DNA from 4 places in the Paenibacillus sp. P4_A9 genome. Region 3 is predicted to be linked to each of the others. Evidence: riboswitches for the same ligand, from Rfam matches in the RefSeq annotation. Region 3 holds a riboswitch; each other region holds the start of a gene.
The links. Region 3 has a riboswitch for cyclic di-AMP ahead of AC1DVJ_RS04705 (APC family permease). Riboswitches for the same ligand answer to the same signal wherever they lie in the genome.
Positions count from the first base shown of each region.

Region 1: another riboswitch for cyclic di-AMP. It lies ahead of AC1DVJ_RS08770 (ABC transporter ATP-binding protein); the one in region 3 lies ahead of AC1DVJ_RS04705 (APC family permease).
Region 2: another riboswitch for cyclic di-AMP. It lies ahead of AC1DVJ_RS20650 (ubiquitin-like domain-containing protein); the one in region 3 lies ahead of AC1DVJ_RS04705 (APC family permease).
Region 4: another riboswitch for cyclic di-AMP. It lies ahead of AC1DVJ_RS03695 (C40 family peptidase); the one in region 3 lies ahead of AC1DVJ_RS04705 (APC family permease).

Region 1 covers NZ_JBFUHL010000008.1:23,356-31,159, reverse strand. The annotation lists gene AC1DVJ_RS08790 (methyl-accepting chemotaxis protein) at 1-1,165, shown strand, start outside; gene AC1DVJ_RS08785 (hypothetical protein) at 1,343-1,480, opposite strand; gene AC1DVJ_RS08780 (beta-galactosidase) at 1,521-3,584, opposite strand; gene AC1DVJ_RS08775 (helix-turn-helix domain-containing protein) at 3,726-4,571, shown strand; cyclic di-AMP (ydaO/yuaA leader) riboswitch at 4,717-4,881, shown strand; gene AC1DVJ_RS08770 (ABC transporter ATP-binding protein) at 4,997-5,881, shown strand; gene AC1DVJ_RS08765 (ABC transporter permease subunit) at 5,887-6,684, shown strand; gene AC1DVJ_RS08760 (ABC transporter permease subunit) at 6,710-7,498, shown strand; gene AC1DVJ_RS08755 (VOC family protein) at 7,513-7,804, shown strand, end outside.
Region 2 covers NZ_JBFUHL010000036.1:44,992-52,795, reverse strand. The annotation lists gene AC1DVJ_RS20670 (HD domain-containing protein) at 295-1,572, shown strand; gene AC1DVJ_RS20665 (TatD family hydrolase) at 1,630-2,397, shown strand; gene AC1DVJ_RS20660 (ABC transporter permease) at 2,380-3,630, opposite strand; gene AC1DVJ_RS20655 (ABC transporter ATP-binding protein) at 3,627-4,370, opposite strand; cyclic di-AMP (ydaO/yuaA leader) riboswitch at 4,654-4,847, shown strand; gene AC1DVJ_RS20650 (ubiquitin-like domain-containing protein) at 5,131-6,270, shown strand; gene rnmV (ribonuclease M5) at 6,388-6,921, shown strand; gene rsmA (16S rRNA (adenine(1518)-N(6)/adenine(1519)-N(6))-dimethyltransferase RsmA) at 6,962-7,804, shown strand, end outside.
Region 3 covers NZ_JBFUHL010000003.1:180,846-188,649, reverse strand. The annotation lists gene AC1DVJ_RS04715 (polysaccharide deacetylase family protein) at 1-683, opposite strand, end outside; gene AC1DVJ_RS04710 (YqkE family protein) at 695-955, opposite strand; gene AC1DVJ_RS04705 (APC family permease) at 1,001-2,836, opposite strand; cyclic di-AMP (ydaO/yuaA leader) riboswitch at 2,938-3,089, opposite strand; gene AC1DVJ_RS04700 (NAD(P)/FAD-dependent oxidoreductase) at 3,382-4,611, opposite strand; gene AC1DVJ_RS04695 (EcsC family protein) at 4,796-5,596, opposite strand; gene AC1DVJ_RS04690 (polysaccharide deacetylase family protein) at 5,687-6,721, opposite strand; gene AC1DVJ_RS04685 (ATP-binding cassette domain-containing protein) at 7,045-7,804, opposite strand, start outside.
Region 4 covers NZ_JBFUHL010000002.1:305,926-313,729, reverse strand. The annotation lists gene AC1DVJ_RS03705 (M1 family metallopeptidase) at 1-1,639, shown strand, start outside; gene AC1DVJ_RS03700 (hypothetical protein) at 1,724-2,542, shown strand; cyclic di-AMP (ydaO/yuaA leader) riboswitch at 2,711-2,849, shown strand; gene AC1DVJ_RS03695 (C40 family peptidase) at 2,853-3,323, shown strand; gene AC1DVJ_RS03690 (MSMEG_1061 family FMN-dependent PPOX-type flavoprotein) at 3,491-3,961, shown strand; gene AC1DVJ_RS03685 (hypothetical protein) at 3,965-4,099, shown strand; guanidine-I (ykkC/yxkD leader) riboswitch at 4,196-4,298, shown strand; gene AC1DVJ_RS03680 (DMT family transporter) at 4,391-4,711, shown strand; gene AC1DVJ_RS03675 (YdeI/OmpD-associated family protein) at 4,725-5,174, opposite strand; gene AC1DVJ_RS03670 (ABC transporter permease subunit) at 5,495-6,451, opposite strand; gene AC1DVJ_RS03665 (ABC transporter permease subunit) at 6,448-7,524, opposite strand; gene AC1DVJ_RS03660 (ABC transporter ATP-binding protein) at 7,679-7,804, opposite strand, start outside.

The sequences.
Region 1 (7,804 bases), on a different contig from region 3:
TCCCAATATGGCAGATTGGCTATATCTCTCCATCATTATGCTGCTCGGCATTTTTTGGACAGGTTTATTGGGATGGTTTGGCGCTACCTGGTTTACAAAACCACTTCTCAGATTGACCAATGCTGCAAACGAAGCCGCAACCGGTAACTTACAAGTGGAAATACCAGTGTATCGTTCGAATGACGAAATTCGATTGCTTAGTCTATCTTTTGAGACAATGATTGGAAGTTTGCGGCAAATCATCACGGACATATCTGCTAGCGTTTCGTTTACGGACAGCCATGCAGGCGTATTAAGCGGTGGTATGGTACAGGCTGCCAAACAGATCGAACGCACTGCCGGCGCAGTTGAAATGATATCGAACGGTGCATTGGAGCAAGCAGCATCTACGCAAGGAACATTAACTGCGGTCGTGCAGATTAAACAAGCTGCGGATGAAATTGGGGCCAAAGCAGGAGATTCTCAGACTATTTCTCAAGAAACATTGAGAACCATCAAGGAGAGCGAAGTTATCGTGCGTTCACTTGTACAAGGTCTGCTGAACCTAGCGAACTCCAATCTGGAATCCATTGGCGTCGTCAGGCAGTTACACGATAATGCGAAGGAAATCGGACATATAACGCGAGTTGTCGGTGATATTGCAGAGCAAACTCATTTGCTTGCCTTAAATGCTTCCATTGAAGCAGCAAGAGCAGGGGAGCATGGTGCAGGTTTCATGGTCGTAGCTGGGGAGATACGGAAATTGGCTGAACAAAGCGCCAAGGCGGTGAAGGATATCAGCCAGTTGACCACACAGATTGAATTGGATGTAGCGGGAGTTGTAGAGAAAATAACCGATCAAGAACAACTGGCAAGCCGCGAAGTGGGCAAGGGTGAGGAAGGAAAGAAGGCACTGAATCAGATCAACAGAGCCGTCTTGGAAACAGCACAAACGGTTGAAAATATCGTAGGCTGTGTGACGGATCAAATCCAGAAAATTGAGAGTGCCTTAATCAAAACGAACGAAGTAGCAGAGATTGCCACTCAGATTTCGAAGGAGACGAAACAAGTATCGTCTTCCGTGCAAGAACAAATGGCTGTTATGGAAGAACTATCTTCATCCTCGGAAATGTTGCGAAGTCAGGCTGATCTACTGAAATCCAAGATTAATGTTTTTCAAATATAACTTTATTTATTTAATTCACATAAGAAGCCAGAAAACCCTTGAGTTTGCTGGCTTCTTTCAGTTATGCTCCGACTTAGGGACGATTCCAGCAGAATGATGCGATTATGCATCATTCTACTGGAATCCAGCGTCATACGAGGCGATTGATGCGATTATGCATCATTTCCCTTGTTTTTCCTACGGAATCGTGGAAATCATCTGGCATTGATGCAGTTTCGCATCATTCACTGCCAATCCATCGTAAACACGAGATATATCCTGCATTTTTGCATCAATGCCTGCGCTGTTCCCAACGATTTCTGTAGATTTATGCAATTATGCTGCAAGGAAGCTAGGGTATTCGATTAGCCTTTTATCAATCCAAAGCCAAAACCTTCACACCATAAGGAGCAATCTCCAGCTCTCCTGCGCCAAGCCGTTCACCTTCCAGCATGTCTTCCAACTCCTGCAGCAGATTGGCTCTGACCGGTTTGCCGGAGTAGTTCAGGAGAAAAGCAAAGCGCCGATCCTGTTTCACACGGATAGCAACCTCTACCTCAGGTGGCAGCTCTGCCCAACCAGTTGTAGCAGGCTTAAGTCCAAGGCGGCGGATCAAGGCATCCGCTACTTCGCGGCTGTAAGCGGCTCCGTAATAATAGGCTTCACCGCTGCCATAGGTATTCTTGGTTAGCGCTGGTTTCCCCGTATAATAGTCTCCGTCGAACAGGGCCAGCGTCTGTACACTGCCGCTCTCTGGCAGGAGGATGTCGTTGAACAGACGTGCTGGCGTACTAGCTTCGTCGCCGCCATCGATCCAGCGCATGTTCGGTGTGGTTGCCTCTTTCAGGACAAGGGTAAAGTCTTCCACCGTCACGCCGCACAGTTCCGCGACTAGTCCAGGGAAAGGCGTCATTCGGCAATGGCCACGTAGATCTTTATAGCCGGAGCGAGCTCCGAAAAGAAGCTTGCCTCCACCTGCGACATATTGCTTAAGCAGCTCTGCCGTTTCCTCCGACATAATAGCCGGATGAGGGTAGATCAGCACTTTGTAACGAGTGAGGTCTTCCAGGGTAGTCTTGTTCTGCACATACAGATAATCGTAAGGAATATGGCTGAATTGCAGGGCTTTCCCCCAGCTGTATTCACTCTCTCTCGTTAGTGGACCGTGCCATACGTCGAATTCTCCATCCCACTCGTTGTCATAATCGTGCAGAATAGCGACTTCCGCAGTGAACCGAGATCCGGCAATGACTTCTCCGATTTTCCCCAATTCAATGCTAATTTGCGCTGCTTCAGCTACCCTACGGTTAGGTCGGTTGTGATAATCGTTGATCCCATGCCAATAAATCTCGGTGCCAAATGTTGCCGTCCGCCATCGGAAGAACAAGACCATATCCGCTCCGTGAGCAACCGATTGATACGTCCACAATCTCATTTGCCCTGGTTTTGGTGCAGATTGTGCCATCACATTCACCCAACCGCCAGGGCCCGATTGCTGCTCCATGATGCAGAAGGTAGGGGAGATCGAACGAACTTTGGAGAGCTGGTTGGAATAGCTGCGATCCATGAGCGGATCCTCGCGATCGGCATCATTCCAGATGGTGGAGAAGTTCGGGTACGAGTCGAATGAAAAGAAATCCAGAAGCTCATCGGTCATAGCATGGCTATCCAGATGGCCAAACAGGCCGTTGGTTGTGATCCACTGCTTGGGAGCAAGCTTTCGTAAGATGTCAGCCTGCACGCGGGCAAAGGAAATGGTGTTAGCTGAAATAAACCGCTTTTCGTCCAGAGCTTGATGTGGGTTGGCAGATTTGGAAGGTGCAGGGCGGGGTAAATGAACCTGCTCCCAATCCGAGTAGCTCTGGTTCCAGAAGACAGTCCCCCACGCCTGATTGAGTGCATCTAAGGTATCGTATTTCTCACGTACCCAAGTCCGAAACGCTGCATGGTCTGCCTCAGCGTAGAAGACATTTACCTCGCAGTTGAGCTCATTGTCAATCTGCCAGCCTACGATGCCGGGGTGATTCGCATAATGAACAGCCATAGCCTCCGTAATTTTCGCGCAATAGTCTCGGTACACAGGGCTGCTGTAATTGTAGTGCCTTCTAAGCCCATGCTGATACTGCACACCCTCGAAAGTGGCATTCAGAATTTCGGGATATCGCTGCGTCATCCAAGCGGGCGGCGTCGCCGTCGGAGTGCCGAGAATGACCTTTAGTCCATGCTCGTGAGCAAGGTCAATGGCGCGGTCGAACAGATCAAACGCATATACGCCTTCTTCTGGTTCAAAAAAGTTCCATGCAAACTCACCCACCCGCACAATGGTAAAGCCCAGTTCTCGCATTCGTCTGTAATCATCGTCCCACATGTGCTCCGGCCACTGCTCGGGGTAGTAGCACACACCTAGATCAAATTGTTCGCCTGGAATGGTTTTATCCACGATAGAAACATCCTCATTTCTTGTTATATAGTAATTTATTGCTATGAAAAGTTCTTTATGTACTCATTATATTTCTTTATAATATTATGTATATAACATCATTTTGTTCGATATATCAGATTTTTGCGTTTTGGAGGGTCCATGAGAATTCATTATGTGTTACCTGAACCGATGTACAAGTACTACACAGTTTTTCCAGATATGATTGGCCAATATGCCGATTTTCCCGATCATCAGGAGTGGCGTTCTAAGGGACAGCTGCAGCAAGCCAATTTGCATATCGTTTTAAGTGGAAAAGGCTATGTGAAAGCGAACGGAAGGGAAATCTGCTTGGAAGCAGGACAGGGCTTTTATTACGGACCTGGTCTCGAGCAGGAATATCGAACAGATCCGAAGGAGCCATGGGAGGTATTCTGGGTCCATCTTGCGGGCGAGGGGCTAAGCAGGTTATTGAACGGTCAAGGAACTTCATCCGTATGGTTGTTTACCTACAGCGATGTGCCCAAGCTCAAACAACTGTCCGGAGGCTTACTGGAACTGGCTTCTCCTTATGATCAGAACGAGGTGCAATTGGCCGTAAAGCTCTATGAACTGCTTGCTGATCTTGCCGTGAGTGCGGAGACACTTGGAACAGCGACCATGCTGGATAAGCGTGCGCGGATGAGAGAGGTTGCGGAATATATCCGGGCTCATTGTACGGAGTCACTGACGCTACTGCAGATGGCCGAGCAGGCAGGCTTCAGCACGTATTATTTTAGTCGAATGTTCCACGAAGTGATGGGGCGGCCGCCGATGGAATGGCTGTTTGAATGTCGTCTTGTCGTAGCGAAGCAACTGCTCATGTCGACAGAATGTACGATCAAGCAAGTGGCAGAGAATACAGGATTTTCGCAGAGTAGTTACTTCATCGCGCGCTTTCGGGAGCACACCGGACAGACTCCGCAGGAATACCGGCGGTTGTATAATGCAATGAGCACTAAAATGTAGCAAAGTAGGGGATAATCAACGCCACCTCTGAATGAATACGCTTTCATGAGTTGCCAAAGTCAAATAAGCAATAATTAAAGGCGAATCTAAGTTTTACATTCTACCAAGATCGGCGTAAGATTCATTACGACAAGTTGTTTTTTTCTAAAATATACCACTTAATTCCCAGTAGGGAAACGGGGGAACCAATCGAAGCCGCACAAGCAACACATGGCTTCATGGGGTGAATCCTGATGCTCGCAAGCATTAGGTAGGACGCTCTCAAGTCCGAATCCGACAGCTAACCTCGTAGTGCATTGAGAGAGAACCGCACACTCGCCTTCTTCTGTGAAGAAGCCCGAGCGTAGAGATTCTCTATGCTTAGGGCTTCTTTTTGCATGCTTTAAACCCAATAAATCACAGGAAATTCATAAGGAGGCTATACCATGCATGCCATTGAAATTAATAATTTGACCAAAACCTATGGGAATTCACGAGGCATTACAGATGTTAGTTTTTCGATCGAAGAAGGAGAGATTTTTGGTTTTATTGGACCGAATGGCGCAGGGAAATCAACCACGATTCGAACGCTGCTGTCACTGATTTTTCCAACAAGCGGCAGTGCCAAAATTTTCGGGAAAGACTGCATCCAATTTGCGCCTGAAATTAAGAAAGACATCGGCTATTTACCTTCCGAGGTCTTTTATTATGACAACATGAAGGTCATTGACCTACTCAAGTATTCAGCAAGCTTTTACAAGAAGGATTGTACCAAAAGAATAAAAGAACTGGCAGAAATAATGGATCTGGATGTTACGAAAAAAATTGATGATTTATCTTTAGGAAATAAAAAGAAAGTGGGCATCGTTCAAGGCCTGTTACATGATCCTAAGCTCATTATCCTGGATGAACCGACAAGTGGACTAGATCCGCTCATGCAGCAGAAGTTTTTCGAATTACTCGAACAACAGAATAAAAGGGGAGCTACGATTCTTTTTTCCTCTCATATATTGAGTGAAGTGCAGAGACTGTGTGATCGCGTTGCGATTATTAAGGAAGGTAAGATTATGACGGTTGAGAAGATCAGCACGTTGAAAGAAAACAATTTCAAAAGATTTAAAATCGATACTGCACAAGCACTCGACCCTACTTTTTTCAAGATGACCGGGGTCAATGACATTGATGTCCAAGGCCGTACAACCAGCTTCTTATTTAAAGGGAATATCAATCAAGTGATGAGGAAAGTTGCTGAAATTGACATTGAGAATCTGTGGATCGAAGAGCCTGATTTAGAGGAGATCTTTATGCACTACTACGAGAAGGAGGCTTAAAAGGGATGAATATTTTCCTTCATGAATTGAGAGCTTATCGGAAATCCACGATCACGTGGACGTGCTCCTTAATTGCTGTCATCGTCTTATTCCTATCTCTTTTTCCTTCTGTCTCTAAGGATTTTGCTGAATTTTCTTCTATATTAGAAGGGTATCCGGAAGGGGTCAGGAAAGCGCTTGGTATTGAAATCGAGACCTTTGGTACCCTGCTTGGGTTCTATATGTATATCTTTATGTACATTACGCTTTGCGGAGCCATTCAAGCAATGGTTTTGGGAACGTCTATACTCTCCAAGGAAGTTCGTGAGAAAACAGCAGACTTTCTTCTTACGAAGCCCGTAACGCGTACTAAAATATTGACTTCCAAGCTATTAGCGGCCGTTGTTTCCCTTTTAATCACGTGTGTGATCTATATCGCTGCAGCCTATATGATGGCGCTTCAAGTGAAAACGGTTGATTTCGATGTGAACATATTTCTATTAATTTCACTCACATTACTGTTTATCCAGCTCATGTTTCTAGCCATAGGGTTCATCATTTCAGTCGTGTTTTCTAAAATAAAAGCCGTCTTATCAGTCAGTCTTGGTACGGTGTTTGCCTTTTTCGTTATCGGAATGGTCGTTGCCGTAGATGGGGAGGGAGCTAAGCGTTATTTCTCGCCATTCAAATACTTTAACGGGAAATACATGATTGAGCATGCCAGCTATGAGGTATCTTATGTCATTGCAGCTATCGCGATTATCGTCGTTTCTATTGCGGCCAGCTACGTCATTTACACAAAAAAGGATGTTCATGCCGTATAAACTCGGGTGAGAGGAGGAACAGCCATTGAATATTTTTTGGAGAGAAATGAAAACATTTCGGAAATCGATGATTTTTTGGAGCTTAGGGCTCATTTTTCTAGTAGCAAGCGGCATGAACAAGTATCAAGCAACGGCAGCGAACGGACAGATTAATGATCTTATGGCGGAAATGCCGAAGTCACTTCAAGTGATTATGGGGGCAGGCGCGTTGGATTTATCGAAGGCTAGCGGCTATTTCGGTATCCTAGTCCTATACTTCTTTTTAATGGCAACGATCCATGCAGCTATGCTCGGTGCTACGATCATCGCGAAGGAAGAGCGGGACAAGACGTCTGAATTTTTATTTGTGAAGCCTTTGTCTAGGCATCAAATCATCACATGGAAGCTGCTAAGCGCTTTAGTGAACATTCTTATTTTTAACCTCGTGTCATGGATTTCGAGTATGTTCATTGTTGGGGCTTACAGCAAAGGTGAGGCCGTGAATGGGGATATCACAATCGTCATGCTGGGTATGTTTATTCTACAGCTGCTCTTTCTGGTCATTGGAACATCCATTGCAGCCGTTTATAAAAATGCCAAAAAGGCAGCCTCGCTTGCAACCGGCATCATGCTCTTCACGTTCATTTTATCGATTGCCATCGACTTTAATGATAAGCTGGAATTCTTGAAATATGTGACCCCGTTTAAATATTATGAAGCGAAAAATATCATGTATGGCGGCGGATTTGATACCGTGTATGTCCTCATTTCGGCTGTCGTAATTGTAGGCCTAACAGTTGTCACGTATGTTTCCTTTCAAAAACGAGATTTGTGAAGGAGTGTCAAAAAGTGAGTGTGATATTAAGTAAAGTAGGCGGCATTTTTATTCCTGTAAGTGATATTAGAGAAGCAAGGCAATGGTATTGCTCCATTCTTGGGCTGGAACCTACGTATGAGATTATTGCTGGCCATCTTTGTTGTCTACCATTAGATAATAATGGATTAAATCTCATTTTAGACAGTAAGATTTACGATAGTGATTCCTATTTTAGAAAGCCTGCCTTCCATTTTAACACGGACGATATCCATCAAGCTTACCAATTCATGAAAGACCGTAATGTTGAGCTCGTTACCGAAATAG
Region 2 (7,804 bases), on a different contig from region 3:
TGATACCAACGATTCCCAAAATAGTCAACCATATTTTCGCTGAAAATGAGCTAGTTAATCCCCAAATTCATTATTTTTGTGACATGGTTAAAAACGGTAATGGCGCTAGGAATAAGGGGTTGTAAGGGGGATATTACGAGCTTTTCAAATCCCCTTTTCTTAAAAAATATTGGAAAAACAGATTTTGAGAAGCTGGAAAATTGGAAATTTGAAATTCGACAAAAAACGACATTTTAAAGGATTGTTTGTCAAAAATGTCGAAACATTTACTAATATTAGGGAGGTCAATACCACATGAAAGAAGAAAAGGTGTTTAAAGATCCCGTTCATAAATACATTTATGTGCAAGATGAGACGATTTGGGATTTAATTAATACACGGGAATTTCAACGATTGCGCCGTATTCGCCAATTAGGCACGTCCTATTTAACCTTTCACGGTGCAGAGCATAGTCGCTTCTCTCACTCGCTAGGCGTATACGAGATTACGCGGAAAATTATTTCGCAGTTCGAACGCAATCACTATGAGGACTGGCCGAAGGAGGAGCGTCTGCTCTGCTTGTGTGCGGCTTTGCTCCACGATTTGGGACATGGTCCGTTTTCACACTCCATCGAAAAGGCATTCGGGACAAGGCACGAGGACTGGTCCTGCCGCATTGTGCTCGGAGATACCGAGGTGAACGAAGTGCTGAGCCGGGTCTCACCTGATTTTCCGAAAAAGGTGGCCGGAGTCATTTGTAAATCGTATAGCGAAGAAATAGTAGTTAGCTTAGTATCTAGTCAGCTGGATGCGGACCGCATGGATTATTTGCTGCGTGATGCTTACTTTACAGGCGTTAATTATGGCACATTTGATCTGGAGCGAATTCTTCGGGTGATTAGGCCCTATAAGGGACATATCGTTGTCAAAGAGAGTGGTATGCATGCCGTTGAGGACTATCTCATGTCTCGCTATCAGATGTACTGGCAGGTTTATTTCCATCCAGTAACGCGAAGCGCAGAAATACTTTTGCATAAAATATTTGCACGCGCCAAGCATTTATATGAGGAAGGCTATAATTTCGGATTTATGGTGGAGCCGATTCTTCATCTGATTCAGAATCAAATCACCTTGGAAGATTATTTGTTGCTCGATGAGTCGGTCATGCAAACGATGCTAACCTTTTGGAGTCAAGAGAAGGATGATATGCTGGGGGATATGTGCAAGCGTTTCTTAGACCGTAAATTGTACAAGTACAGTACCTTCGACGGAGATCAGGTGCAACTCATTCAGCGCATGGAAATGGTGATGAGAGAGGTTGGCTTCGACCCGACTTACTATATGGAGATCGATTTTCCTTCAAATCAATCCTATGACGTGTACAGAGCTGGCGAAAATGATGATAATTTGCCAATCCTTTTGCTGGATCATAAGGAAAACTTAACTGAAATTACACATCGCTCGGAAATTGTGCAGTCGATTAGTGGCTTTCAGATGGGGAAGCACCATGTGTACTATCCAGAGGAGTTGCTTGAAAGGTTGAATGCTGAAGACTATCTGGATGTTTGGGAGATGTTGGGGGAGCAAGAGTAGCAAGGAGTGGCAAGGATACGTAACACACCATATTTATTGACATAGAGGAGAACGACCATGCTAACGGATTCACATACACATTTAAATGCCGAACAATTTAAAGATGATCAAGAGGAAGTTATTCAGCGGGCGTTAGATGCCGGTGTTACGAGAATTGTGAATGTCGGCTTTAACCGCGAAACCATCCCGAGCTCGATTGAGCTTGCTGAGAAATACGATTTTATTTACTCAACGGTAGGCTGGCATCCCGTCGATGCCATTGATATGATGCCTGGTGATTTGGAATGGATCGAGTCCTTATGCCAGCATGAGAAGGTGGTCGCGATCGGAGAGATTGGTCTGGATTATTATTGGGACAAATCACCGAAGGATGTGCAACAGCGGGTTTTTCGGGAGCAAATTCGTCTTGCGCGTAAGCTGGGGATGCCGATTGTGATTCATAATCGAGATGCACATCAAGATATCTTAACGATTCTCAAAGAAGAGAAGGCAGCCGAAGTCGGAGGCATCATGCATTGCTTCTCAGGGAGCTGGGAAACGGCCAAGCAATGTCTGGATATGAACTTCCATATTTCCTTTGGAGGGCCAGTTACTTTTAAAAATGCTGTGCAACCGAAAGAGGTGTTGGCACAGGTTCCGCTTGATCGTCTATTGATCGAAACGGATGCTCCTTACTTAACACCCCATCCTTTCCGCGGTAAGCGCAATGAAACCGGTTATGTTCGCTTAGTGGCTGAGACTGCCGCGGAAATTCGTGGGATGACGCTGGAAGAGCTAGCTGAAGTTACGACGAATAATGCGATTCGTTTACTCGGCCTCAAGTAAAATACTTTTGTTGAATTTCCGACGCAGGACAACACCGCATGCGAAGGAAATGAAGGAGAGACTGAGCAGTGGAACTAGGAGATATAGGATTGGCGTTCCCATCATAAATGGAATCGTCAGGATGACAAGCTGGGGTGTGAGAGTTAACCAGATGATATAGGCTAGAGAACCTGCCTTGGCTTGAGACTCCAATGGATACATACTGAGCCAGAACGTATACCGATGCGCACGCTCCAGAGACGAAAGCTGAACCATCGAGATCACAAGTGCGATGAGTAGAATTACGCTTTTTGCAGTCGTGGAATCTGAAACGGCTAAGGCTAATACGCCAATCACAGTAAGCCGGAGAACAATCGCGAATAATTCAGTGCGCAGCAATGTCTTCATATATAAGTAGAGAAACGCCGAATCCTGTCGAAATGGGATCGTTCGTGTAAGCCCGCTGATCCAACCTCGGCGGGCTATTCGCGTTGGTAACTGAGGGACATCTACGAACCAATTGAAGAAGGCGTAGAGTCTAGCCTGCTGCTGCTTCTCTTTGGCAATCAGATAATCCCATCCGATCACATATTTAGCAACAGAACGAAACGCGGAAAGCCATACGAATACAAGCAACAATGCTGTTATGCTGGCCCATAAGCTACTATAGTGAAATTGAACGGTAATGAGGGAAATGGACGCGATCCAACGAAAGATGACAGACAGTAATCTTGTTCGTTCAGCAGCAAATCTGCCTTCCTGCCAACTGGCTAATAGGTTAGCTACTTTTAATAGAAGCAATAGAGCTAACATTAGTAGAAATGGCTGTGAATCCGCTCCTAAACAATGGTTATAAAGCGGACGAAGTGTGACCCAAGCAAGAAATAACCAGAGCCCCTGAAGTGAAAAGCTATAGAAGAAGCTGCTTCGGAAATAAGCGTCCATTTCATGTTCAATCCGCAACAGAAACATCCGATCGGCACTGCGGGTCAGTGTTCGAATGGGACTTGAAGTGACGAGTGGAACGAGCGCGAGCAGGACGATCCATAGGTACGGATAATCTGTCGGAAGTCGCTGTAATGTTTTTGCATAATAATAGGAAGAAACGATGACAAGAAACAACAAGAATCCGATAAAATTACTGCGTGCGGCATACTGCCAATAACCCATGGATTCCTTCATATAATGTTGAAAACGCTGCTTCCATAATGCTTGAGTGTTAAATGCATGTGTAGTATCTTTTGGCTGGTTCATCGCAGTTCTCCTTGAACAAGCTTGTAGAAGATGTCGTCTAATGACGCCTGGGGAAGCTCTGTTTGTGCGCGTAATTCGACTAAATCTCCCTGAGCAACCATGTGGCCCTTGTGGAGAACGACATAGTTATCGCAATATTTTTCAATTGTAGACAAAATGTGTGAGGAAATGAGGAATGATGCGCCTTTTTGTTTCATTTTAACCATTAATTCGAGCAAGGAACGTATAGCTAAAGGGTCGAGACCGAGAAATGGCTCATCGATAATATATAACGAGGGCTCGATCAGGAACGCATTCATGATCATGACCTTTTGCTTCATCCCTTTGGATAAATGATTTGCGAAGCTATTCAGCTTGTCTTTCATTTGAAATTGCTCTAACAAGGACTGGGAACGGGTTTCGTAGTCCTCCTTGGAAACGCCATAAGCCATGGCTGTTAGCTCAAGGTGTTCACGAATCGTAAGCTCTTCGTATAACTCTGGACTTTCAGGTACATAGGCGTATGTAGCGCGGTAGGGAATTGGACTTTCGGCTAAAGTTAAGCCTTTAATACGAATGGATCCTTTTTGCGGCTGCAGCAGTCCTAATATATTTTTGATGGTGGTACTTTTCCCTGCCCCGTTGAGTCCGATTAGCCCCATCATTTCACCTTGGCGGATCGAAAATGTGAGGTCATGCAGAACTGGTCTGTTAGGTAAGTATCCCCCGAATAAAGCGTTTACTTCTAAGATGGGAACCATCTCAATTGCCTCCCTAAATAGCAAATTATTGGTATTTATCATTCAATTACTTCCAGAATCATTATAAACAAATTTGCGTTTTTAGCCTAGTTTTGGTCATTATGCATTAAAAAATCGAGTATACGTACGTTAAAGTTAGGTACATGTAGATATAAGTGGATTATATTTGAAAAATAATCGAAATTTAAGTGATTTAGCCCTTTTTAACGGGTGTTAATCCCTTTACAGGTTGAGCTTAACAGCGTAATATACTTTTCATAATAACTTAATATCCAATTTGCCAATTTTCCATTCGCTGAGTTCCAAATGTGGAAACGGGGGAACCACTGCAAGCTTAATTAGCATTCAAATGCGGTTAAGTAAGCAGAGAGTAACAGGGGTGAATCATGGACGTCAAACAAGTAGTTTGCGTCTGCGTAGGGCGACTCTCACGTCCGAATCCGTCAGCTAACCTCGTAAGCGTAAGAGAGGTAACGATTGTCGTGCGTGCTATTTGTATTTCACTATGCAAACTAAGCCAGCGAGAAGAGTCCTCTTCTTGCTGGCTTTTTGTCCTCATACAGGGTTTTACACAGATAAAAAGACATAAAATGACCCGGAATTCATAGGATGATGAATAGGTAAAAGGGGGGACGACCAGATTCAGCGAGGTTAGAAAGCTGAAGATGGCGAGCATGTTAAGTTAAACTAAAAACCTTAGTCGCGTCAAATTTAATCATGCTGTAACCTGGCGGCGAGGCTTTGAAGGAGGACCGAAAAAGTGGGCAGTATCTCAATTAGCGAGACCCATGTAAAACGATCATCCAGCATGTCCTTCGCATTGCGATGGAAGCATGAAAACTTGCGTTTGATTTTAAGCCTAGCTATAATCTCAATCGCAATGACTTTCATGTTTTTGGTGTTGTTGTACGGAACGGCTACCAAGAGCGTATCCGTGGTTGTGAATGGACAAGAAACTATTGTGCACACGAAGCAATGGGTCCTGCAACGCCTACTGGATGAACAAGCCATAAAGATTGGAGAGCACGATGAAATTTCAGCTTCACTTACGACCAAGCTCAAGGGTGGAGACAAAATTGTTATCGAGCAGGCCTCACCAATTCAATTGACTGCTGATGGAAAGACCACCACTGTTTACACAACTGCAAGAACGGTAGAAAGTGCATTGCAACGTTTAAATATTGCACTTGGGGAGAACGATCGTATCACTCCCGAACCGACGGCCGCTCTAAGCACAGGTGATGAAATCAAGATCGTCCGTGTGAAAAAAGAGACGGAGGAAGTCTCTGAACCGATCGCATTCGAGACAGAGAAAAAGAATGACGCATCTTTACTTAAAGGGAAAGAGCAAGTCGTCCAAGAAGGTAAAGAAGGCGTATTGGTCAAGAAGAAAGAAAAGACTTTCGAGGACGGTGTTTTAGTCGCGGAAGCAGTTGTGGGTGAAGAAGTACAATCAGAAAGCGTTAAGAAAGTAGTATCTGTAGGCACGAAAAATCCTGTGGTCGTTCTCTCCGCCTCTTCACCGAGTGTGGATGAGGTTTCCAAGAATGGTGTGACCTTCGGCTACAAACAAATTCTCAAAAACGTGAAACTTACTGCTTATTCAGCGGACGCCGCGTCGACAGGCAAAACCGAGGGCTCCTCTGGTTATGGTAAAACCTACACGGGGACTACTGTAACCGAAGGTCGCACAATTGCCGTAGATCCGAAGGTGATTCCACTGGGTTGGTGGGTGTATATTGAAGGGATTGGCTTCCGTCGTGCTGAGGATATTGGCAGCGGCGTGAAAGGTCAGATGATCGATGTATATTACGAGGATCATGGCTATGCGAATAAATTCGGAACCAAACAAGGGTACACGGTATATGTGGTTGGCCCTACAAAACCGTCTCAAAACTAACGTGTATTCGGAAGTTTTGACGGGAACACTACTAAATACACGTAGCTTGGCATCTGCCGCGCGAAAGAAGAGGAGACCCCTCTTCTTTTTCTGCTTGTACTGGGAAGGAAAATGTAGATGATAAAAGAAATGATCGTTGTGGAGGGTAAGGACGATACAGCTGCCATCAGGCGGGCTGTGGAGGCGGATACGATTGAAACGGGCGGCTCCGCCATCGGACAAGCCGTACTCAAGCGGATCGCGCTGGCTCAGCAGCGCAGAGGCGTCATTATATTCACGGATCCCGATCACGCAGGTGAGCGGATTCGCAAAATCGTGGCAGCCAAGGTGCCTGGCTGCAAGCATGCCTTCATTACGCAGGAGCAAGCCGCGTATAAAGGCGACATTGGCGTCGAGAACGCGACGCCGGAGACGATCCGTCAGGCGCTTCAGAGCCTGCGGACAGAGTACGACGCAGCGGTCTCTCAGCTGACGATGGAGGATTTGATCGGCGCGGGCCTCGTCGTGCATCCGGATGCGGCGGCACGCCGCTTGGCCGTAGGCAACGCCTTAGGCATTGGTTATTGCAATGGTAAGCAATTTTATAAGCGCTGCGCGATGTTTCAGATTTCGCGAGAGGAATTCGAAGCGGCGCTCGAGCATTTGAATTGACATATATGTTAGAGATCCTATAGATAACGAGGTCTATCCTATGACGATATCCGGGCAAGAAGTGATTGTAACCGCAGAAGATGTAGCTACACCAAGTAAAACGAAACAAATTATTAAGAAAAATGGCCTCGTGCTGAAGAAAAGCTTGGGCCAGAACTTTTTGATTGATCAAAATATATTGAGCAAGATTGTCATGGCCGCTGAGCTCGGGCCTACGAAGGCTGCGCTCGAGATCGGCCCCGGCATCGGCGCGCTCACACAGCAGCTAGCCAAGCTCGCTGGCCGCGTGCTGGCTGTCGAGATCGATCAGCGTCTGCTGCCTATTCTGGACGAGACGCTGGCGCCATACCCCCATGCTACAGTCGTTCATGGGGATATCTTGAAGACTAACCTGCAGGAGCTGTTCCAGCAGCATTTCGAAGGCGTGGAGGGCGTCAGTGTTGTCGCCAACCTGCCCTACTACATCACGACGCCGATCATCATGAAGCTTCTCGAAGAGAAGCTCCCGCTGGAGAATATCGTCGTGATGATCCAAAAAGAAGTGGCCGACCGCATGGCGGCTCGTCCAGGCACCAAGGATTACGGCAGCCTTAGCATTGCCGTGCAGTTCTACTGCGAGCCAGAGCTCGTCACCATCGTGCCTCGCACCGTCTTCGTGCCGCAGCCGAACGTCGATTCCGCTGTCATCCGGCTGCGTGTACGTCAAACGCCTCCAGTGGAAGTGGCGGACGTGGACTTCTTCTTTGCCGTCGTCCAAGCGTCCTTCGTTCAGCGTCGCAAAACCTTATACAACAACCTCGCGGCAAGGTTCTTTTCCAAAGAGAACAAGCCTGAGCTGGAAGCTTTGCTGCACAGCATTCAGATCGAGCCTTCCCGTCGCGGT
Region 3 (7,804 bases):
AAAAATGTTGGTCTTTTTCCCGTCAGCTTCTCAATCTGATCCGCATTGTCGTTCATTTCATGAATGGCTTCTTTGACGTTCTTCGTGCCCGCGATACCATAGGCTGGCTTGCCATTCACCGATAATGGCCGGTGCTCGGTGCCATGATTTTCGATCTCGAACAGCGGATTCGCAGCCAACGTGGCAAAGATGGCTGGATTCACAGCTATCCATCTCGCATTGATGAATAACGTAGCCGGAATGTGCTCCTGAATCAAATACTGGATCAGCTTCTCGTCGTAACCACTGCCTTCTTTCCCGCCGCAGGCATCAAAGGTGAGGGCTATTACTTTGTCATTCGTATGTAAACGTGTTTTCACACCAGGGACACGCTCTCCCCACTTCGTCGGTAAGGCAGAGGCATAACGAGAAATTAAGGATTGTTCCACCGACGCGAAGGCTGGGATGGCCTCGATTTCTGCTGTAATTGTCGGACTATCTGATATCGAATGGGATGAGTTCGTCGTGACAGGTGACTCTGTTGGGATGCTCACAGGGGTTGGTGAGATAGCTGGTGGTGTTGCCGTTGCACTCAGCGGCGCAGCTGTTGTAACTGCTGTTGTAACTTGTACGCCTTCAGCACCCTGCTCCACCTCACAACCTGCAAGCGCTATCATCGCGATCACAAAGAAAAGGAGGCACATCGTGCGCCCCCTCATTTGTGTTTCCGCCAATCTAATTTACTTTTCTCCAGCTGATATGCAAAATCATTTTCAAGCCGCTTCTCTTCCGCTTTGCGAGCCGCCTCTACCTTGGCTCTTTCGGCGTCCTTCTTCGCTTGCTCTTCCGCTTTCATCGCGTCAGCCTGGGCTTTGAGTCCTTCCAAAATTTCCGGACGCAGCAGATCCTTAAGTGTTGCGGGTTTATCTTGCGCGCTAGCCGCAGCTGGCGTCATTTTAGCTTTCTTTTTCACCATAATAAGGTCACCTCGTCTACATGTTCTCCCTATTATTGTACACGTCTACTGGTGTAAATGATACGGTACCGTCGCAACAACGATATCCTTATCAGCTTGAAGCTTCGAGCGTATACGCGCTGCAGACTGATTATGGAGCAGACGGTGCCACCATTTCTTCGGCATGAATTGAGGGAGAATAACCATGATAGACTGCTTCTCTGACACGTGAGTGTCGATGCGATCAATGAATTCTGCCAGCGGCTTCAGGATCGTCCTGTACCGTGATTTGAACACGACCAGTCGTACGCCTGGATCCCAGATCTGCCACTTCTCCTGCATCGATTCTTCGTCCTCATCCGAGAAGGAAACATAGAAAGCGATGACGTTTGGCGAAAGTGATTTCGCATAGTTCAGTGTTTGCTCGACAGCGCGATGAATCCCGGCCACAGGTACGATAATCACGGGTTCTTTGGTGCAAACACGGTCTTGTGTAATATCAATTCTCAGCTGATTGGCTACATCGTCGTAATGGTGAGCGATCTTCGTGATTAACCATAGTAAAATCGGTGTCACAATAATAACGATCCAAGCACCCTCGCTAAATTTAGTCACAGAGAAAATAATAAGAACCGCAAAGGAGACGATGCCGCCTAGACCGTTAATGATCAGCTTCCCGATCCAACCGGGTACGCGTTCTTTTAACCATTTACGTACCAAACCAGCCTGAGCTAATGTAAAAGATAAAAATACGCCAATCGCATAAAGTGGAATAAGTCCGTCGGTCTTACCTTTAAAGCCAATCAAAAGCAGGCTGGCCAATACGCCTAGCGTGATAATGCCATAATGATAGGAAAGTCGATCCCCACGGAAAGAGAACATACGCGGGAAGTTTTTGTCTTGGGCCATGATCGATGCCAAAATCGGAAAACCATTGAAACTTGTATTCGCAGCTAGCACCAAAATGAGCATCGTCGCGATTTGGGTCGCATAGTACATGACTCCGCGGCCAAAAGCTTGCTCCGTCACCATCGATAGAACCGATGTATGCCCGTTATGATCAGGTGCAACCCCATAGCCTAAAGCGATCAGCGTTACACCGCCGAACACGATGGCCAATAAGCCGCCTAAGGAGAGGAGCGTACGGTTTGCATTTTTGACGGAAGGTGTTCGGAAATGTGGGACAGCATCTGAAATCGCTTCGATTCCCGTTACAGCTGAACAACCGGATGAGAACGCCTTAAGAAGTACGAATAAGGTTAATGAGTTCGTCGCAGCGCTTGGTGCGAATTCGATCGCATGCGTATTGAGTGAGCCCGTCAGTAAATCGAAGACGCCTTTACCAACTAACAACAGGATACAAAAGATGAAAAAGTACGTTGGTATCGCGAATACAGTCCCTGATTCGGAAGTACCTCGCAAATTGAGCCACACCATTATCCAAACTAGAATTAGCGTTAAGGGCACAATATAGGGCACCGTAGAAGGAAAGGCCGACGTAATCGCCTGTACACCGGCAGAGATCGAAACCGCAACCGTTAAGGTGTAATCGATCAGGAGCGAGACCCCTGTAAGTCGTCCCCACACCATACCTAAATTTTCTTTCGTAACCATATAAGCGCCGCCGCCCATGGGGTAGGCTTCAATAACTTGTCTATAGCTCAACACGAGCAGTAGGATCAACGCGATAATGGAAATGGCAATGGGCAAGGAAAACGCAAATGCGGCAACCCCAACTGTTGCGAGCTCTAACAGAATTTGTTCCGTCCCGTAGGATACAGAGGATAATGCATCCGAAGACAGGATAGGAAGGGCTTTCCAGACAGGCAGTTTCTCCGACTCAATCTCACTCGACTTTAGCGGCTTCCCAAACACAATTTTTTTTAATGAATCACTTGTCATTTCGTGGTCGTTCCTCCAATTAAAGCTAATCTCAATGATCTAATCCCGTAAAATTGACGCAAAAAAACACAAGGATTGACCTTGTGTATTAGACACATGTTCTCCTTTCTCACGATCGCTTACGAGGTTAGCTGTCGGGTTCGGGCCGCGAGAAATCCGCCCTAAAAGGTACTTGGTATCAGCACCATTATTCACCCCATGAAACTCGTGGTTCCCCCGCTTTTCTTAACAGAAAATTAAGCGAAATATTCAACTGTTCAGGTACGAGTTGAATACTACTCTCTTCTTCCAACATAGTAAAGGAGGGAAAAAACGTAAAAAGGTCTTTTCCAGTACCCGATTCCTCCAATAATTCGCTTACATTCAGTTGATTCATTGTTTATCTTCCATTCTCGTAGTGGTTCGAGGTATTTCGGGCAAAATAGAGGGTTGCATTCTTCAAACATTGGTTAATTCATTTATTACGGGGATATTTATTGGAGGAAATCCTTTTGAGATCTAAAAACCTAGTAATAATTAGTGTTTAGATGGAAAAGTTAGCAGCATTAATTCGGCACATGATAATTGCGGGTTGTGGATTTTTGCTTCCAAATCATTTTCTTCCAAATGAGTGGAATGCCGCCGATGAGGTATAAATAGCGGGCATCGATCATTTTTTTGATAAGTGAGGCCATGCGGCCTTTCACTTTCTTGACTTTGAGTAGACCAACAGCCTGACCGCGGCCTAGGGATGCAACTGTGCCTTTGAAATCATATACAAAAGGCTTCATTTCTTTGCCTCGAACAGTCTGAATGAGATTCCTAGCTGCATTATAGCCCTGTTGGACAGCAATTTGGGCATTTGCGGGATATGGCGTACCCTCTGGGCTTGTAACAATCGAGCAATCACCGGTAATGAAGATCTCTGGAAACTGATGCGAACGCAAGCAGCTATCCACTTTTACCCGCCCCCGCTGAACCTCGAACCCCGCTTGCTGCAGCAAGGAATTACCGCGTATTCCCCCTGACCAGACTACCGTTCCTGCGCGAATGAACTCACCATTGCCCAGAATAACTCCTTCCGGTGTGCATGCCTTGATCGCGGTCGATAGCTTATATTGCACGCCCTTGCGGCGCATTACTTCCATCCCGTATTCAATCAGATCCTCAGGAAGCCCGGGCGGCAGCGCCGATGGGGAAGCTTCCACATTATAAATGCGGACATCCGCAGGATCGACATCATAGGTTTTACACAGAACGGGAATGCGGTCCGCCAGCTCTCCGACAAATTCTGTACCCGTGAACCCCGCGCCGCCAACGACGAAGGTCAAATAATCCTTGCGCTTCGGTGCCATTTTGGACTTAGCAAACATATATTCAATGTGCTGCCGAATGAAGCGGACACTGTTAATGCTTTTGATGGACATGGCATATTCATTCAAGCCCGGAATACCGAAGGTCTCCGTCTCACTTCCTAAACCAACCACCAGGTAGTCATAGTCGAGCGTAGCATCTTCCAGCACAATCTTCTTTTCATTAGGCAAAATTTCTCTAACCGTCGACTTCACGAACCGTATCTTCCGTTCATCAATCAAATCCGAAATGGTCACGCGCGCGTTCTCATGATGATCCGTACCGGCAGCCGGCATATGCAGGTGTGTCGTAATGTAGTGATAGTCGTGCTTGTTGACCAGTGTGACGTCCATCTCATTCTTTCTCATCTTCTTCTGCAGCCTTATCGCTGTGACAAGTCCGCCATAGCCTGCGCCCAGGATAACGATTTTGGGTTTACTCATTGCCTCAACACTCCTCCATTTGTGAAATTAATCACATATATGCTTGTGAAAATAATCACAATTAATCACAAGATGAGCCGGTATCCGACTCTCTACTAGTGTATGCGTGAGGTTCCAAGAAATAACTATGAGTTTGACTATTTATGAAAATAAGGCGTGAAAGGCAACTGATCATTCGTCCCTACTACGCCTCAAAGTTAGCGTCCAATTCTGCCGCTTTGTCTTGCAAAGTGCGCAGCCGGTAGCTGTTCATGCCTGTCACGCCGAGCTCCTCGAGCAAGCCAAAGTTGGCCCAAGCGCCGACGACGGCCCCGATGCCGGGGATGAGCTGGAGCATTTTACGAAAATCAATCGTATCCCTGTACTCCTGCTGGAGCTGCAACCAATTCACTTGTTTCATGTAGTCGGCGGCAGGCGGAAAGGACTGCGAGACGGCAGGCCAATTCTTAATGGTGTTAAGCAGTTCCGGCTTCTTCTTCGAGCTAGAGAACGCCAGCTGGAACACGTATAGAATGAACAGTCTCTCTCTATAATCCTTGGTCGAATACCCGTAAATATGCGCTAATTCAAAAAGGAATTTCAACTTAATCCCGATCAGAATCGGAAAATCAGCAAGCCCAAGCAAAATTCCGCCAGCACCCGCACCAGCTCCCTCGGCGGCCGCGATCTTTTTGTAGAGAGATAGCAATTCCTCTGCTTTGGCATCACGATCTGCTAAAGACACGCCCTTTAAGGGATCCGTTGTCGGCATATAGTTCATCCCGAACAGGGTCGTTTGCACAATCCCTTTGACCGTCGCGGTGATCGTATTGTGGACTTTCTCTGGGATCACTTGGTTGATGCGGTTTTGGACAGATTTGGAGGCACGCTCTATTAGGTTCGGTTGCTTTTGCAGACGTATTTCCCAGCGCTTAAGCTTTCTCTGCATTTGCTGCTCGTAGATCGTGTACGCTTGATCCATTGCTCCACCGCCGCCTTTTGTCATCGTTCGTTTAAGTATAGTATACCGTGGAGATGGGCTCAAGGTGATTGGTGGTGTTGGTGGGGGTGGACTGATGAGTCAAATGGGTGCCCACTACTTGGTTTTTGAGAGCTTGTGAATGAACGCTTTCAGGTTTTCTTCTCCGTTGATAAAAAGCCTTTTGAGCAGATAAGGAGACTGATGATTGGTCGTGTAACCTTGTTCGATCGTAAAAGCGTAGCGAAAGCCGTGGTCTTGTAAGAGCTTTAATGTTGTTTGGTTATATTCACCGTAGGGATAGCAGAATACGTCTGCTTGTGTGCCTAGCTTTTCCTCGATTAGCTTTCTAGCTTCAGTGATCTCGAGAGCCTGTTGTTCCGCTGAAAGCCGGGGCAGATGAGGGTGTGTCATGCCATGAGGTTGAATGTCCCAGCCGGCTTCATGTAGTTTCTCGACTTGCTCCCAATTCAGATAGCCATCATGATCGACCATACCTGGTGACATGAAAAGTGTAGCAGGGAAATCGTATTTGGCCAGGATCGGCATCGCCTCCTCCAGATTATCCACATAGCCATCATCAAAAGTAAGCAATACCGGTTTTTCGGGTACCGTGAGCCCGCTTTCATTTTCAATAAGGCCTATGAATGTTGTGAGAGAAATGGGATTGTACCCGTGGTCATGCAGATATTTCATCTGTTCCAACAGCTTCGCTGGGGAAATAACGACCACATTTCCTGGGTCAATTGTGACGCTGTGGTAGTTGAGTACTGGGATACTGACTTTGGATGGGGAAGGAGTGGCAACAACAACGGGCATGTAAGTGACCGCTGTAACGGATGGTGTTGGAGTTGGGGGTATGTCCACTTGGACGGATGATGTTGGCGTTGGCACTGTGTCCACCTGAACGGATGATGTCGAAGCTGGAATTGTGTCCGGCTGAACTTGGACCGGCTGTTCGAGCTTGTCCGGTGTAAAAGCTGGAACCTCAATCTGTGCTGGTGTAGGAGATTCGATCAATTCCTCGGCTTGTACTTCTATGTCGATCGGTGCTGATGAAGGATTGAGTCCAATGATGACAAGGAGAAAAAGCAGGGTAAACAGCCCAGCTAGCAGCGAGTAAAATAGAAATCTCTTTCTTTGGATGTTCATAACTCACCAACCATTTCTAGAGTAATTGTCTATCACTCTATTTGTAAGCAATGGTTGAGAGAATTATTCCTAGATTTAGATGGATGGTTGAGTTTCCAGAGGAACTTCACTCGTTGAGCCTCCTACTCGCACGAGCTACTTCAAAGGTGATTATCCCTTCGGTTATGCCTAACGGACCTGACAGCCTCTATTACATAGAATATAGACAATTTCGATTTCTAACGGACACAAGGAGCGCTATTTGCTGATTTGTGTGCTCCAATGTACCTTTCGAGTGGAAATAACGGCAGTGACGTCCGTTAGATTTTCGTTAGCCGATGAAATTATGTGAAAAGCAGTAGTCCCCATGCTAATAGAGCACCCACCACCAAAATCGTGTCCCCCCGCTGCCACTCTAGCGTGTTCTTCCGTAGAAGCAACGTCTTGCCGTCGATTTGTTTCATTTCCATCGCGACGGTCATTTGCTCCGCTTTGTGGAACATCGCAAGTAATAGTGGAACAACCAGTGCCGGGATGTCGCGCACACGAACACTGCCTGGACGGACAGATGCTTTGCCTCGGGCACGTACGATTGTTGAGAATTGCTGCCACTCCCGCAAGATGAGCGGGATGAAGCGAAAAACAAACGAAACAGCCAAGGAGAAGGACGCCACTGGCAGCTTCACCTTGTGCAAGTATTGCAATGCCCAGTTCAGTCCCTGTACAAGCTGACCGTATGGGGTCGACATCGCGAGCCAGTAACCGACCATTAGGACGAGAAATAGACGTGTCAGAATGAAGGTTGTGCTCCAGCCAATTTCGACCACGTAGCCTAGCGGTGAGAACTCAATCCCTGCTAGAGCGACGGAGAAGATCAAGAAAATCGCATAGGACATCGCGATTTTTCGGATCCCGCGCAGGACACTTCGCGGGAGGCCCAGAAACGCGCAGCCGACGAGCCCTGCGGCCACCGCGAGGCTGCCCCACCCCTGCTGCCCCATCGTCCCGATGGCGAGCAGCAGGTAGAGCAGCCACTTCGCCCGCGGGTCCAGTCGCAACCACCCCGCCATCGGCGAGGGTGGCTGCAGTTGCGGTGGCTGCGCC
Region 4 (7,804 bases), on a different contig from region 3:
GAAAACGACGTTTATGCGCGAATCCGGCGGGAAGTTGCGGGAGGATGAAGCAAAGGCCGAAAGCGGCGGCAGCATGGAGCTGTTATCCGTGAAGTCCGATACTGGCGACGATCTGACCAAGCGAATGTCGTTCGAGCAACCGGATGACGGCAATAAGGACGACCATACGCTGCTCAAAATCCCATTGTCTAAGCCAGTAGGACCGGGAGAACGCGTGACCATTACTACGGAATTCCTTGTTAAGCTGCCTGCAGCTTTTGCCAGAATGGGATATGTGGGTGACTTCGTTATGGCTGGGCAATGGTTTCCGAAGGTTGCCGCTTATGAACGCAAGGGGACAAGAGGACGGACAGAGCCTGGCTGGGATCTCCATCAATACCATGGAAATTCCGAGTTCTATGCCGATTTCGGGATGTATGATGTGAAAATTCAAGTGCCCGCGAATTACATGGTGGCGGCCACAGGCTTTCAGGTGAAGCCTGCTGTGACGGACAAGGGCATGAAGACGTACCAATTTTATGCCGAGGATGTCCATGATTTCGCATGGTCGGCGTCGCCTCATTTCGTCTATGTGGAAGAGCCCTTCTCTGCCCCACAGGTTCCAGGGGTTAAAATCAAGCTTTATCTCGATCCCAATCACCAAGACCTGAAGGATCGCTATATGTACGCAGCTAAAAAGGCGCTCTCGCGCTACAGCCAGTGGTACGGAACGTATCCGTACTCTACGCTTTCAATCGTTGTACCGCCTCCTGGCGGGAATGGCGCCGGCGGTATGGAATATCCGACTTTGGTCACCGCGTGGGGCGCCAGCGACAAAGATCCCGATTTAGAGCTGGAACGCGTCGTCGTTCATGAGATCGGCCACCAATTCTTCTATGGGCTCGTCGCTAGTAATGAATTCGAGGAAGCATGGCTCGATGAAGGCTTCACCTCTTATGCGGAGGATAAAGTCATGGAAGCTGAATATGGCGATGCGCCTAATTTGCCTGTCGAATCCAGCTATATCACCTCACCCAATGGGCTGCAGAAAGAGGCATGGGCCTACAAAGGACATGATCAGTATGCAGAAAATGTGTACACGCGCGGCAAGCTCGTGCTTAAAGCGATTGAGCAGCAAGTCGGTACCAAGGTGATGGACCGCATTATGAAAACATATTTCCAGCGTTGGCAGTTCAAGCATCCATCTACAAAGGATTTCCAACAGGTTGTGGAGGATGTCAGCAAGACGAAGTGGGATGATTTCTTTAATCAATATGTATATGGCAGCATGATGATGGATTATTCTGTCGAGCGTGTACAGGTGAAAGCTCAGGGGCCTAAAGGCGCTGAAGCTTATGAAAGTACCGTTCGCATCGTTAAGCATGGCGGCAACTCCCCGGAAGTGCCGATTCAGTTCCATTTTGCAGACGGTACAACGCTGGATAAAACATGGGATGGCAAGGAAACCAGCATCGATTTCACATTAACACATGCGTCCCCTGTCGACTGGGTGCGAATCGATCCCAAGTACACGCTCATTCTAGAAAATAAGCACATCAACAACTTTTATCAAACGCAATTAAATACAAAGTGGCAAATTCGGTGGAATCTCGGCATTATTCAGCTCCTGCAAGCCATATTCAACTCAGTCGCCTGGTAAGGGCTTGGCTTATGTCTTATGACAAACTCTGAGCGTATGCTTACGCAGCCAGTTTTCTAAAGAAAACTTTAAGGAGGGACCTCGTTGGCCACCTATATCAAATCCGGCTTCAGAGCAGCTATGGCGCAGCCTTTTGCCACGATCATTCTATTCCTGTATCAGATGGGTTGGGGTATTCTCCTGTATAAGCTCGTGCAGGGAATACTCGTCCCCCTCATGCATCGTTTCCCAGGCGCTGAGCAGCCCAAACAAGCTTTACAGATCTTCCTAGCTGAAGGCCAGTTTCAATTAATCAAAACAGATCTCAGCTATTCGTATCTCTGGTGGCTTGCTGCGCTGCTCTGTGCTCGTATGCTGCTTACTCCTCTCCTGAATGGCGGCGTCTTCTACTCACTTACACACTCCCACCAGAACGCTGGCTATCGCTTTGTTCGTGGAATGAAGCAGCTCATGCTTCCGTTCCTGCTTGTATATCTGATCCGGATCGCCCTTACGCTGCTCCCCTTGATCTGGATCTTTCCGAAGGCCACATACATTCTTGGACACAGCGCTTCCTATGAGCAGGTACTTCTCGATCTTCTGCCTTGGATTACTAGTTTATTGGTGTACGGCTTTCTCCTGCAGCTTCTCTTTATGTACGTGCAATTCGCTATAGCAGCTAAGCTTGGTATCCTATCGACTGTTATCTCTTTCTTCCGATATTCACTGCCGATTGTCGGACTTGCCATCACTCTTTTACTATTCACAGGACTATTGGCAGGGGTCACGGTCACAGCCACTTACCTGTGGGCAGGTCTGGTAGCACTAATTATTTATCAGCTATACCCCCTATTTCACATTTTCATCCAGATCTGGGGCATCTCTTCCCAATTTCAGCTACTTTCAGCCAAAATATCCAATTAATAGCCAGCAAAACAGCCAATAGGCAAGCATTCACCCCCTCTCCTTGAGAAAGGGGCTTTTTTTTGTCTTATTTCCGAACAATTTCGCTTATTTTTAGCCTATTTTTCAAACTAAAAAGAGGAATTTCATTCTTTATGACGAATAAAAAGGACTAGCATCAAAAAAACCAAATATTGCATGCCGAATTCCTCATTTTATGGGGAAACGGGGGAACCACTCCGGGTGAATTGATCTTGCAAGACAGGGATCATAGGGAACCTTCAACCGAACCCTCCAGCTAACCTCGTAGGCACCGGAAGGAGACAAGCAGTTGAAGAAAGTTGTTGGTCTTGTTTTTAGTCTTGTTTTGTTTTTGAGTGTTAGTGTAGGAAGCGTTTTCGCAGCATCCGATATGGATAATGCGGTAGACGAGCTTGTAGGAACTCCTTACAGATGGGCAGGAACGACAACCAAAGGATTCGATTGCTCTGGTTTCACGTCCTACTTGTTCGGCGAGTTCGGCATCGACATCCCACACAGCTCCAAATCACAAAACAAAGAAGGCTACTGGGTTGACAAAAGTGACCTTCGTAAGGGTGATCTTGTATTTTTCAACACGGATGGCAGCGGTATCTCTCACGTAGGGATGTACCTCGGTGATGGTGAATTCGTTCACTCCGCTACTAACCAAGGTGTTGTTAAGAATAAGTTGAGCGAATCCTATTATGCGAAGCGGTATGTATCAGCCAGACGTGTTCTGTGGGATGATATCTACAATCAACTAACTGCTGAATCCAAGTAATGTTCTCGGCACAGAATAAAGCCCTGTAAGCTTTGCTCGTAAGAGCGGCTTGCAGGGCTTTATTCATTTGAGCGGGGATAACGGCGTATACTATATGTATCGGGCTCGGGCGACATAAATTATGAAATCAACAACTACACGTTTTATTCGAGGAAGGATCGGACTGCATGGATACAAACGCTAGCACACTTCCCCCATTTCCCGGTATTGTTCAATCCATTGATGAGATTAGAGCGGATATTGGCGAGCCGCATCCCGCGATTAAAAATAAAGTAATCAATCAGATTGACGAGCACGCACGTGCTTTCATCGCCAAATCGCCCTTATTCTTCTTCTCTACGTCGAATGCGAATGGCTCGAGCGATGTGTCCCCACGCGGGGATGCCCCAGGATTCGTTCGCGTCTTAGATGAACGCCGCTTCATCTTCCCAGAAAGACTCGGCAATCGCCGACTAGACTCGATGCAAAATCTGCTGACCAACCCGCAAGTCGGTCTCCTGTTCATCATTCCCGGTGTCGAAATGGTGCTCCGCGTTAATGGCCGCGCTTATTTGACGAAGGATGAGGAATTACTGGCGACGATGCAGCTGAATGGCAAATCACCAGTCGCAGCTGTTGGCGTTGAAGTGCAGGAATGATTCGTGCATTGCAGCCGCGCGCTCAAGCTTTCGAAGATTTGGGAGTCAGGCACTTGGATACCCGAGCAGGAACAGCCGGACGGCATGGACATGTTCCGTGCGCATGTGGCATTGAACGGGATTACGTTGGAGGATTAGTATAGAATGGACGGCTGAGATACGGTCAACAGAGGAAGCCCCTAACAACCAGAATGTGTAACTTGACATCGAATGTGAGCCGTCTTATAATAACGGCATGTCGTTTTCTAGGGTTCCGAGGCGTGTAATCGCCTGCTGGTCCAAGGGAAAACACACAGCGAATACGCTGTGGTCACGGAGGGAGAAAAGCCCGGGAGTCTAACGCAGCAATGCGAGACTCTCGGGCTTTTCTCTGTTTTTTTGGTGACACTAACAACAACATCGATCGCAAACATAAAGGAGTGAGAACTTATGGCATGGTTATATCTGGCCATTGCAGGTGTTTTTGAGGTGGTGTGGGCCATCTCATTGAAATTTTCCAACGGATTTACACGGCTTGTCCCCACTGTGGTCACGATTCTCGGAATGATCGTTAGCTTTTATTTTTTAGCGGCAGCTACGAAAACTCTTCCCATCGGAACCGCCTATGCCGCTTGGACCGGGATCGGTGCAGTCGGCGCAATTATCATTGGCACGCTATTTCTCAATGAACCGATAAGTTTAGTTCGTATCTTGTTTATGGTTTTGATTTTGGTCGGTGTGCTTGGGTTGAAATTTACATCTGGGCACTAAGGTGCTTCGAGCCTTAGACCTCGCTCATTTGCGTGACCACATTGGCGATCCGGCGGAGGCGCGTTTCTTGTGTTTTGGCATCCTCGACCTGCCGGACGAATTCCTTACGCTTGGAGAAAGCGAGAGCTTCAAACCGCTGGATAGCGCCTTCTACTTCAGACAATGCCGATTGAAGATCGGCCGGTACTTCAACCGTGCGAGGCGCTAGATCTAGAGCTAGCGTCACCTCGACAGGGTCTTCGGCTTTCAAGCCGGAGGCTTGTCGATGGGCTTCGCTGAGCGGGATGAGGTATTCGCCACCCATGACGGCGATCGTTGTCCGATAAGTGTAACCGTTCAAGGTCACGGAAACGCTTGGCTTTTTGCCACCTGCTAAAGAAGTCATGACCTCTTCGGGAATGGAGATCCCAGTAGCATTTTTATTGTGGGCTTTCATCACGGTTGTATGGAATGTTACACTCACGGTTGATGCCTCCTATGTAATGGTTTGGATTAAGGCTATTTTACCATAAAACTACATACCAGAAGTTACCCTCGCAGTGACGGAGGAACAAACGATCGATCTACTGAATTTCTAACGGACCTGTATGCCGCTATTCCCAGAAAAATAGACTGGTTCCCGATCTAACGGACTCCAGCCGCCGTTATTTACGGTTTTGGGGGCAAAAAGGCGCCCCAAGGAAGCCAATAACGACTGTGACGTCCGTTAGGCATAGGAAGTGACGTGCTATGACAACGACAAAAAAAGCCGAGCCCCACCCTACGGATGGACGCTCGACTCTATTACATCAGCTGTCGTTCCTCGCCATAGCGGCGTTTGAGCTGATTTAAGAAAAATTGCAGAGAGAGGAACAGCATGGCAAAGCTCGTTCCCGCGCTGAGAATAATCCACGGATGCAGACGAATATAGCGTGCGCCGTAGGCGATCAGCGACAACCATTCCCCTGAGGTGCTGATGGAAATCGAGAAGCCTGCTTCTGCGTCACCGATCGTTTCGGTGCCGCCCAGCACGAGATTGAATACAGCAAGCTGACCGAGTAGGAAGAGTACCTGCATGAACTCGCTTAAGAACATGAACATCATTTCATTTCTCATCGATGGGAAGATATGCCGCAGCGTTCGATGCCAGAAGGAACCGCCCATGAGGCGGGACGCTTCAATGTACATTTTGCCGCTATAATAGCGTGTACGGTCTGCGACCTGATGCGCTAATGGGAACACGCCAATTAGTGTAACGAGAATGATGAAGGTAACGCTGAATAACAACTTGTTGTGCGGGTCTGCTTTGATCCCGAGATCAAGCCGCAACCCATAATACATGCCAACTAAAGGTGGGTAGAGGAAAATAAATGCCGGCACCGCCGCAACCGCCCACTGCAGGGATCGAAGCAAGCCCCGTCCTTTGCCTGTCATCCCGCTCCAAAACCCCCATGGCAATGCAAAGGCAAAACGAAGCAAAGTCAGTCCAAGCGCAGTGCCAAGGGTGTATTTTAACCCATTCAATAATAAACTGAGCATGTCGAAGCCCCGATGATCCGTTCCGAGCAGAAATGTGCTATTGGGTGCATAAGGCGGAATACTGTATCTCGTTTTGCCGTCTTCTTGGTATTGGATCATGTTGATTTTGTCCTCTGGAGTTATGCCATGCGGCTTCATCCAGCTCCCGAACACCATCACAAGCAGGAAGATGGCTAGGAAAGCGATCGATACATAAAAAGCAGTAGTTGGACGTTTCCTCATACCCTGGCCACCTCCTCCGCACGTACCACAAACCACTTCCGCAGCAGCGCGTAGAGAATATGAAACGCCATTGCAACTAAACCAAGCACCATACAAACGGCAGACATCGAGGACAACCCCTGATACATCGGCAAGATAATGAAGCCTCCCAGACCCCCAATGCCACAAATGGCCTCCGCGACCGCCATGCTAGCTAATGCGAGTGTCGTAGCTCTAGGCAAAATTGCCAATACATCCTCCATCACATTACGCAGCACATGCGAGAAGATCACCTCGCGACGCGTCAAGCCTTTAGCTAGCGCAGTTATCACATAATCCTGCCCCAGCTCGCGCGCAATAGCGACACGCAGAGTCCCGTAGATCGTAACGGAAGGAATCAACGCTATCGTCAGGAACGGAATAAGGAACGGTGTTCGATCACCCACTTGAACGATCAGCAGCACATAGTGCCCCAGAAGCCTGGTGGCATATATCGCCCCTAACTGAATAAGTACGATCAGGAAAAAGTCCGGTAATCCGATAAGTAGTGCATGAATACCATCCATTAAAGCACCGATTCCTCTTGAAATGGAAGCCCACAGCGCAAATAGCATACTGAGCACAATCGCGAGCAGCAGGCCAGGAATGAAGTACTTGCACGTTTTCAACAACATTTTAGGGATTGCTTCACTTATGGTCACCTCTTTGCGATTGTAAGGATCCCGATATTTCCCGAAATCACCGTGAAGAAAGCCTTTTAGCTGATTTGTCACCGTATAGGTATAATGGCGCCAAGAAACGACTGGCACATCCAACGGAACGACTGAGGATCGCAACACGCCTCTGATGGTGCTCGCTGTTCCTTGGTACTCCCAGAACTTCCCGTATGGCACTTGAAAAAGCCCTTCTTTCTCATTTAAAACGCGACTGCCTGGCAGCATCTCGCTTACCTTCTGCATGCTAATACTGGAATTGACCATCACTTTAATCTGATCCGGCTGAACTGACAGGAACATCATCTTAATATTGCTCAGCAAGAAAATACCGATCAGTGTGATAACACCCAGCAATAGCCATCGTCCTATCGACTTCAATCCATACACCTCAATTATTATTTACCTGCGGTAAAATAGATTTTCGTATTGTCATAGTTTATCATGAAGCTTTTGGAAAGGACTAGTACATTCTGCAGAAAATGAGAAAAGCTTTCACCTCCCACAATTAAGTGGGAAGTGAAAGCTTCCTAACCTAAGAGCTAAACTGCGCGTGATGCAGTCGGCTATACACACCGCCAACAGCGATAAGTTCCTCGTGCGCGCCTTGCTCGGTGATGCCTTCTTCCGTTACAACAACGATACGGTCAGCGTTCTTGAT